Regions from separate parts of the Ornithinibacillus salinisoli genome, predicted to be linked through region 2. Evidence: a T-box and tRNA genes for the amino acid it is inferred to sense, from the RefSeq annotation. Region 2 holds a T-box; the other holds one or more tRNA genes.

Region 1 (4,430 bases), on a different contig from region 2:
AATGTTGAAAATTTTTCTGCATATCGAATTGCTCCTTTTACTTTCCATTTATAGTTTAAGCAATTCACAATTGGATATGCACAAGCTTTTTCAAGCACAAAAAAACACGAGGAATTCCCTCGTGTTTTTCCTTATACTTTATTTTGCTTCGCTATAGTTTTTAGCAACTTCATCCCAATTAACAACGTTCCAGAATGCTTTTGCATAATCTGGGCGTTTGTTTTGGTATTTTAAGTAATATGCATGCTCCCAAACATCAAGACCTAATAATGGCGTTTTTCCTTCCATTAAAGGAGAATCCTGATTAGGAGTACTTGTAACTTCTAATTCTCCATTGTTAAGTACTAACCAAGCCCAGCCGGAGCCGAAACGAGTTGCAGCAGCATTTTCAAATTCTTCTTTGAATTTATCAAGGCTACCAAATTTTGCATTCAATTTCTCTGCAAGTTCTCCAGATGGCTCTCCGCCTCCGTTTGGAGATAGTACTTTCCAGAAAAGACTATGGTTAGCATGTCCGCCACCATTATTACGAACTGCAGTACGAATGTTTTCAGGTACTGCATCTAGATTACTTACAAGATCTTCAATAGACTTTCCTTGAAGGTCAGCATTGCCTTCAAGCGCACCATTCAACTTCGTTACATACGTGTTATGATGCTTTGTATGGTGGATGTTCATTGTTTCTTTGTCAATTGTTGGCTCTAATGCATCATATGCATAAGGTAATTCAGGTAGTTCAAATTTAGCCATAATAAAACTCCTCCTTTTAATTAAATGAAAGGAATGAATATTCATCCTTTAATTGCAAGATTATCAAAGGTTTCCATTTGTTGCAAATCATATGCATACTTTCCACGATGTAAACGAGAAAAAGATATGTATATAAAAACAAAAGCACTAACGCCAGGTTAGCGATGTAGAGACTTAGTCAGCACAACGTTGATGGTTCGATGTCACTACGGAAAATAGTGATTTAAATGGAAGATACCCCAAAGGAGATTAGATAAACTTGATTTATCGCCAATTTCCTAGACAATTTAAAAAAACAAGCATGTATGCTTGTTGATTCTTAAAGTTAATGGTGGCTCGGGACGGAATCGAACCGCCGACACAAGGATTTTCAGTCCTTTGCTCTACCGACTGAGCTACCGAGCCATAGTTTAATTTAATATTATAGGTAGTAATACTAAGCTTATCTTACTCACTGTGTCCCTACATCTAAAAGCTTATTCTGAGATGTTTGGTGCTTCGGGACAGACCTGCACATAGGTGTGTTTCATTGATGTTAGCGGTCAGCTACCGAGCCATAGTTTAATTAATATTATAGGTAGTAATATTAAGCTTATCTTACTCACTGTGTCCCTACATCTAAAAGCCTATTCTGAGATGTTTGGTGCTTCGGGACAGACCTGCACATAGGTGTTGTTTCATTGATGTTAGCGGTCAGCTACCGAGCCATAGTATAAATTATATTAAAGGTAGTGATTCTAAGCTTATCTTATTCACTGTGTCCCTACATCTACAAGTTGTTTCAGTTTTTAAATGGTGCTACTAACGCCCTAATATGTATGGAGGAGGTAGAGGGATTCGAACCCCCGCGGGCTTTGACACCCCTGTCGGTTTTCAAGACCGATCCCTTCAGCCAGACTTGGGTATACCTCCGAGTTATTAATGGTGGACCCTGCAGGACTCGAACCTGCGACCGATCGGTTATGAGCCGATAGCTCTAACCAACTGAGCTAAGGGTCCGTTATATTAAATTTATGGGGCGACCGGTGGGGATCGAACCCACGAGTGCCGGAGCCACAATCCGGTGCGTTAACCACTTCGCCACGACCGCCATAGATGTAATTAATATATAAGTTGGTAGCGGCGGAGGGGATCGAACCCACGACCTCACGGGTATGAACCGTACGCTCTCGCCAGCTGAGCTACGCCGCCACTTGGCTCCACAGGTAGGATTCGAACCTACGACCGATCGGTTAACAGCCGATAGCTCTACCACTGAGCTACTGTGGAATAATCTAAAATTGTTCCCTGATCTTGCTTTTGAAAGCTTAATCAAAGATGTTGGACCCCTACATCTTCTAGTTAATTCATAGAAGCATTGTGCTTCTAGTCAAGTAAGCTTGTTTTATTAGCAACGAAATATAATTTATCATGTTATAAAGAATATGTCAATAATTTTTAATTACTTTTTCATTTGCGTTACTTGGATATGTATGTTTAAAACGACAAGATTTACTATACCATCTCCACTTAAAGATTTCAATATAAACTTTTACAAAATTTCAAAGATGTTATTTTCAAAAAATAAAAGCAAAAATCGTACAGTAAAATTGATATACTGTACGATTTGCTATCCAAATAATAATTTGTGCACCTTTTAAAGATACTTATCAAAATAATTTCATCACTTTAAAAATTATTTTTCACCTAAAACCGCTTCAGCAATATTTACTGCATGATCTCCAATACGTTCTAAATTACTAATGATATCAACAAAGACGATACCCGCAGAACCACTACATAACCCTTCGTTCATACGAATGATATGTTTTTTACGGAATACTCGCTCCATTTTATCGATTTGATCTTCTTTTTGAACGACAGCTAGAGCCTCTTCTCTATTCGTGTTATCTAGAGACTTAATAGCTTGTTTCACCGTTAAAATGGTTAAATCGAACATATTATTTAAATCTTCTATTGCCTGATCGGTCAATTGGACCTTATTTGATATTTTATAATCAATTAATTCAATAATATTCTCAAAGTGGTCACCAATTCGCTCTATATCACGAACTGAATCCATTAAAGCTGTATGTCTTGCGCTTTCCAATTCAGACATTGACTCACCAGATAATTCAATAAGATAATCAGTTATTTTACGATCTAAACTATTTAATGCGCCTTCTATCTGAATAGCCATTTCAGAATGCTTCTGATGATGATTTGTTAAGTAGAGGTTTGTCTCCTCTAATCCCTTATATGCATATTCACCCATCCGAACAACTTCTGCCTTAGCTTGATCAAGCGCTAAAGAGGACGATTGTTGAATAAATATTGGATCTAAGTGTTGCGGTTTATATTCAATGATAACATCCTTACCCGGAACAATCTTAGTAACGGCCCAGGCAAGAGCACCAATAAATGGTAATTGAATCAATGTATTCACTATATTAAAACTACCATGGGCAAACGCTATGGTCATTTCTTTATTTAGAACGAACTGCTCTTGTAGAAATCCAACATAATTTGTAAAAGGTGTTAATAAAATTAATACAATTGTAGTACCAATAACATTAAAAATCACATGAGTTAACGCTGCTCTTCTAGCAGCAACGCTTGCACCAATAGAAGCTAGTATCGCAGTGATTGTTGTTCCTATATTATCACCAAACAATACTGGAAGTGCAGCTTTTAAGTCCATTGCACCATCCGCAAAAAGTGTTTGCAATATTCCAATTGTGGCACTTGAACTTTGAACTATTACTGTAAATACCGTACCTACGACTACTCCTAATATAGGAGTTTGACTCATCTCAAGTGTCAATTCTTGAAACACTTCCAATGAACGCAGTGGTTTCAATCCACCACTCATTAATTCTAATCCGAAAAATAATGCACCAAAACCAAAGACGGTCTGACCGATATTATTGATTTTAGTATTCTTAAAGAAGAATAAAAGGAAACAACCAATTGCTATTATTGGTAGGGCATATTCCCCAATATCTATTCCAATTATAAATGCTGTTACTGTCGTGCCAATATTAGCACCCATTATAACGCCAATTGCTTGTCTAAGTGTCATAAATCCAGCATTAACTAATCCAATGGTCAATACGGTTGTACCAGAACTACTCTGAATAAGTATAGTAACAATAATACCAGCTAAAACACCTAAGAAAGGATTGCTCGTAAAACGATCCAAAATATCGCGTAGTCGATCACCTGCTGATTTCTGTAAACCTTCCCCCATGTACTTAATACCAAGCAGGAAAATTCCCAATCCTCCAATAAACTCAAATAGGAGTGTCTGTAGATCAATATTACTCAATGATTACTCCGTCCCTTCATATACGTTGTTGAAATATATTAAACATGCCTTAATCATTATTGTTGAAGATAGTCGTTTTGTAAAGTATGTAAAGCAAAACTTTACATTAAATTTACAAACAAATTACTTACTCATTTGGCGTACTCCTATTATTTTCTACCCTCCCTATATTATTCGTAGTGAAAAGATAGGCAAAATAAAAACTCTTGCCTAAGTGATGCATTGGTTCGGCAAGAGTTGATAATTTATTCTTCTGCAATTTTTTCTACTAGTATTTTCGTTCCATCCACAACAACTATTCGGACATTACTATTCTTTGGAATCCATTGACCATTGGAAACAGCACTATAATCCTTTGAGTCGACACGTATAG
Region 2 (4,430 bases):
ATGCAAAAAGGCGGCGTCATCATGGACGTTGTTAATGCGGAGCAAGCAAAAATTGCAGAAGCAGCAGGTGCAGTAGCAGTTATGGCTTTAGAACGTGTACCATCGGATATTCGTGCTGCTGGTGGGGTAGCTCGTATGGCAGATCCAACGATTACGGAAGAAGTAATGAATGCTGTATCTATTCCAGTTATGGCAAAAGGACGTATTGGTCATATTGTAGAAGCTCGTGTATTAGAAGCAATGGGTGTAGATTATATTGATGAAAGTGAAGTATTAACACCTGCAGATGATGTATACCATTTAAATAAATCTGATTTTACAGTGCCATTTGTTTGTGGTTGTCGTAACCTCGGAGAAGCAGCACGTCGTATTGGAGAAGGTGCCTCTATGCTACGTACAAAAGGGGAGCCAGGAACAGGGAATATCGTTGAAGCGGTTCGTCACTTGCGTCAGGTTCAATCAGAAATTCGCAAAGTAACTGGTATGTCTAGAGATGAAGTTATGACTTATGCAAAAGAAATTGGTGCTCCATTTGAATTGCTGTTACAAATTCGTGAAGAAGGACGTTTACCAGTAGTAAACTTTGCTGCCGGTGGAATCGCTACACCTTCTGATGCTGCTTTAATGATGGAATTAGGTGCAGATGGCGTATTTGTTGGTTCTGGAATTTTCAAATCTGACAACCCAGAGAAATTTGCAAAATCAATTGTTGAAGCTACTACTCATTACCAAGACTATAAACTTATTGCGGAGCTTTCGAAAGATTTAGGTACTGCAATGAAAGGTATAGAAATGAGTACACTATCAGCAAGTGATCGTATGCAAGATCGCAGTGAATAGAAAGAAGGAATAATAATGACTACAATTGGCGTTCTTGCCCTACAAGGAGCAGTCCGGGAACATATCCGTTCCATTGAAGAGTGCGGGGTAAAAGCTGTTGAAATTAAACGTGTTGAACAACTTGAAGATATTGATGGCATCATTCTACCAGGTGGAGAGAGTACAACAATGCGTCGTCTCATTGATAGCTATGGATTTCTCTCGAATCTACAAGATTTCGGTAAACAAGGAAAACCAATCTTCGGTACGTGTGCAGGTCTGATTTTAATGGCAGATGCTATTGAAGGTCAGGAAAATGCTCATCTTGGGTTAATGAATATGAAAGTTGCTCGTAACGCATTTGGCAGACAAGTTGCAAGTTTTGAAGCGGAATTAGCAATTAACCAAATAGCTGAGGATTTTAATGCTGTATTTATTCGTGCACCATATATTGTAGAAGTAGGACCAGAAGTAGATGTATTAACAACTTATAATGAGCGGATTGTAGCTGCACAACAAGGACATTATCTATGTACAGCATTTCATCCAGAATTAACAGATGATAACCGTGTAGTGGCGTATTTTGTAGAAATGGTTAAAAAATCAATTCAAACACTTGCATCTTAATTGAAATTTGGCTATGATATAAAATAATAAAAATGCATTTTAATTGAACAACATCTATAAAAGTATTGATAGGAACAAGTAACAGTAGACCTTTCTAAAGAGAGTCGATGGTTGGTGTGAATCGATGGGAGAATGCTGTGAATCCATCCTGGAACTGGTTTATGGAACGTAGATATTCTACTAGTAAATAAACCCGGCAACGTACCGTTAACAACGATGAGCCGGAAGAGGTATCTCTTCAACAAGGGTGGCAACGCGGGAAATATACTCTCGTCCCTATAATTTTGGGACGGGAGTTTTTTGTGTTTGATTACAAAAATGTAGGAGGAAACCGTTATGTTAGACATGAAGTATTTACGTAATAATTTTGAAGAAGTAAAAGGCAAACTAAAGCATCGTGGAGAAGAATTATCCGAATTAGATCGTTTTGGTGAATTGGACGAAAGAAGAAGAACATTAATCAATGAAACAGAAGCCTTAAAAGCAAAGCGTAATGAAGCATCAAAACAAATTTCTGTTTTGAAGAAAGAAAAAAAAGATGCAGAACCTGCAATAAAGGAAATGCGTGAAGTAGGAGAACAAATTAAGTCATTAGATAATGAATTAAGAGAAATTGAAGAAACGTTAGAAACAATTATGATGTCTATTCCAAATATACCTCATGAGAGTGTACCAGTCGGTGAAGATGAAGAAGATAATGTGGAAGCACGAAAATGGGGGGAATTACCTGCATTTGCTTATGAAGCCCAACCACACTGGGATATTGCTACCAACTTAAATATTATTGATTTTGAACGTGCTGGCAAAGTTACTGGAAGCCGCTTCGTTTTTTATAAAGGAATCGGTGCACGTTTAGAACGAGCGCTAATAAGCTTTATGATGGACTTGCATGCAGATGAACATGGCTATATAGAAATGCTTCCACCGCAAATCGTAAATCGTGCAAGTTTGACCGGTACGGGACAGCTGCCAAAATTCGCAGAAGATGTCTTTAAATTGACAGATACAGATTATTTCTTAATTCCGACTGCCGAAGTTCCAGTAACCAATTATCACCGTGATGAAATTCTAAGTATCGAAGAGTTACCAAAAAAATATGCTGCATTTAGTGCGAACTTCCGCTCAGAAGCAGGATCAGCTGGTCGCGATACGCGTGGACTGATTCGTCAGCACCAATTTAATAAAGTAGAACTTGTTCATTTCGTAAAACCAGAGGATTCTTACGAGACTTTAGAAACACTTACTGGTCACGCAGAAAAGGTTTTACAATTATTAAAGCTACCATATCGAGTTATGAGTATGTGTACAGGTGATTTAGGATTCACAGCAGCGAAAAAGTATGATATCGAGGTATGGATTCCAAGTCAACATACGTACCGCGAAATATCTTCTTGTTCTAACTTTGAAGATTTCCAAGCAAGACGTGCAGGTATACGATTTAGAAGAGAAGTGAATGGAAAACCTGAATTTGTTCATACATTAAATGGTTCTGGCCTAGCAATCGGTCGTACTGTAGCAGCAATTTTGGAGAACTATCAACAAGAAGATGGTTCTGTTATCGTACCAGAAGTATTGCGTCCATATATGGGTGGAAAAGAGTTAATAAAGTAAGGTAAAGTAATAAAAATTGTTGCTTAACCTAAGAATTTGACTATGAATGGCATTAAAAACACAAAATGCAAACTGACCTCAAGTAGATAATGCTTAAACTAGATTCCTGTATTTTGGGAGTCTAGTTTTTTGTATTATCGGAAAGTTTTTTATTTTTTCCTGCACTGAAAATCCATTGACATTGAAAAAAAATTCCTGTATATTAAATGATGTTGCTACGGAGGTATACCCAAGTCTGGCTGAAGGGATCGGTCTTGAAAACCGACAGGCGGGTCAAACCGCGCGGGGGTTCGAATCCCTCTACCTCCTCCATTTATTTAAAAAAGCGCATAAATTTTGGAGATAAAAAACCGTTACTTTTTGTAACGGTTTTTTGATTTATCAAAATCAGAGTAAATAAGTGATTCCGTGTCCGCTTGATATTTTCGTGAAGAGAAATGGCGAGAAAAATTTGCATTAAAAAAAGCTCAGATTAGTTTATTCTGAGCTTTTTTATGCTAATTTTTTTATTTACATTGATAATACCTTTTACGCTGACTATTTAATTAGTTCTCTTGCTTCCCAACGTCTTGATTGTTGAATAAAATGACCAATTTTTTCTAGGATTGGTTCAACTGAGTTTTCTTCTTTCATTAAATCATAATCCGATATATTAATACGTAAGATCGGACACGCATTGAAATTATTAATCCAATTTTCATAGCGGTTATACATTTCTTCCCAATAAGATATTGGTGTACTTCTTTCCATTTCTCGTCCACGCTCTTGAATACGTTTCAATACTTCATCAAAGGATCCTTCTAAATAAATTAATAAATCTGGATGAGGGAAATATGGAGTCATTACCATCGCATCAAACAAATTTTTATATGTCTCATAATCTGTTTTCGACATAGTGCCATTTTCATAATGCATTTTTGCGAAAATACCAGTGTCCTCATAGATAGAGCGGTCTTGGATGAATCCACCACCATACTCAAAAATTTTCTTTTGTTCCTTAAAACGCTCTGCTAGAAAATAAACTTGTAAATGAAAACTCCAACGTTCAAAATCAGCATAAAATTTTTCCAAATATGGATTCGTATCGACTTTTTCAAAAGAAGTTTTAAATTTTAATGCATCTGCTAATGCATTTGTCATAGTTGACTTTCCGACTCCAACCGTACCTGCAATTGTAATGATACTATCATTTGGAATATGATACTTTTCTCTTAAATTCATTACTATATTCCCCTTTTTATTTAGAAATAGCTATATGTTTGGCTAAATTTTGTTGTACTTGATCAATAATGGTTTGAAGATCATCTTGCTTTTTAACAAAATCAAATTCATCTCCATTAATTCGAATGACAGGAATTTCTGGGTGTAATACT

The links. A T-box is a leader RNA that pairs with one kind of tRNA and senses whether it is charged. The one in region 2 lies ahead of serS (serine--tRNA ligase), so its partner is inferred to be a tRNA-Ser.
Region 1: it has a tRNA-Ser gene. The T-box ahead of serS (serine--tRNA ligase) is inferred to sense a tRNA for this amino acid. The anticodon was not compared.

What each region holds. Positions count from the first base shown of each region.
Region 1 covers NZ_JBHUMI010000016.1:313,468-317,897, reverse strand. Annotated here, with positions in the region: gene ACFSTA_RS12190 (MFS transporter) at 1-22, opposite strand, end outside; gene sodA (superoxide dismutase SodA) at 139-750, opposite strand; tRNA gene ACFSTA_RS12180 (tRNA-Phe) at 1,080-1,155, opposite strand; tRNA gene ACFSTA_RS12175 (tRNA-Ser) at 1,570-1,662, opposite strand; tRNA gene ACFSTA_RS12170 (tRNA-Ile) at 1,673-1,749, opposite strand; tRNA gene ACFSTA_RS12165 (tRNA-His) at 1,765-1,840, opposite strand; tRNA gene ACFSTA_RS12160 (tRNA-Met) at 1,865-1,941, opposite strand; tRNA gene ACFSTA_RS12155 (tRNA-Asn) at 1,945-2,019, opposite strand; gene ACFSTA_RS12150 (Na/Pi cotransporter family protein) at 2,426-4,057, opposite strand; gene ACFSTA_RS12145 (NfeD family protein) at 4,303-4,430, opposite strand, start outside.
Region 2 covers NZ_JBHUMI010000021.1:64,124-68,553, reverse strand. Annotated here, with positions in the region: gene pdxS (pyridoxal 5'-phosphate synthase lyase subunit PdxS) at 1-840, shown strand, start outside; gene pdxT (pyridoxal 5'-phosphate synthase glutaminase subunit PdxT) at 856-1,446, shown strand; T-box leader at 1,503-1,727, shown strand; gene serS (serine--tRNA ligase) at 1,783-3,057, shown strand; tRNA gene ACFSTA_RS18180 (tRNA-Ser) at 3,277-3,369, shown strand; gene ACFSTA_RS18175 (deoxynucleoside kinase) at 3,595-4,278, opposite strand; gene ACFSTA_RS18170 (deoxynucleoside kinase) at 4,295-4,430, opposite strand, start outside.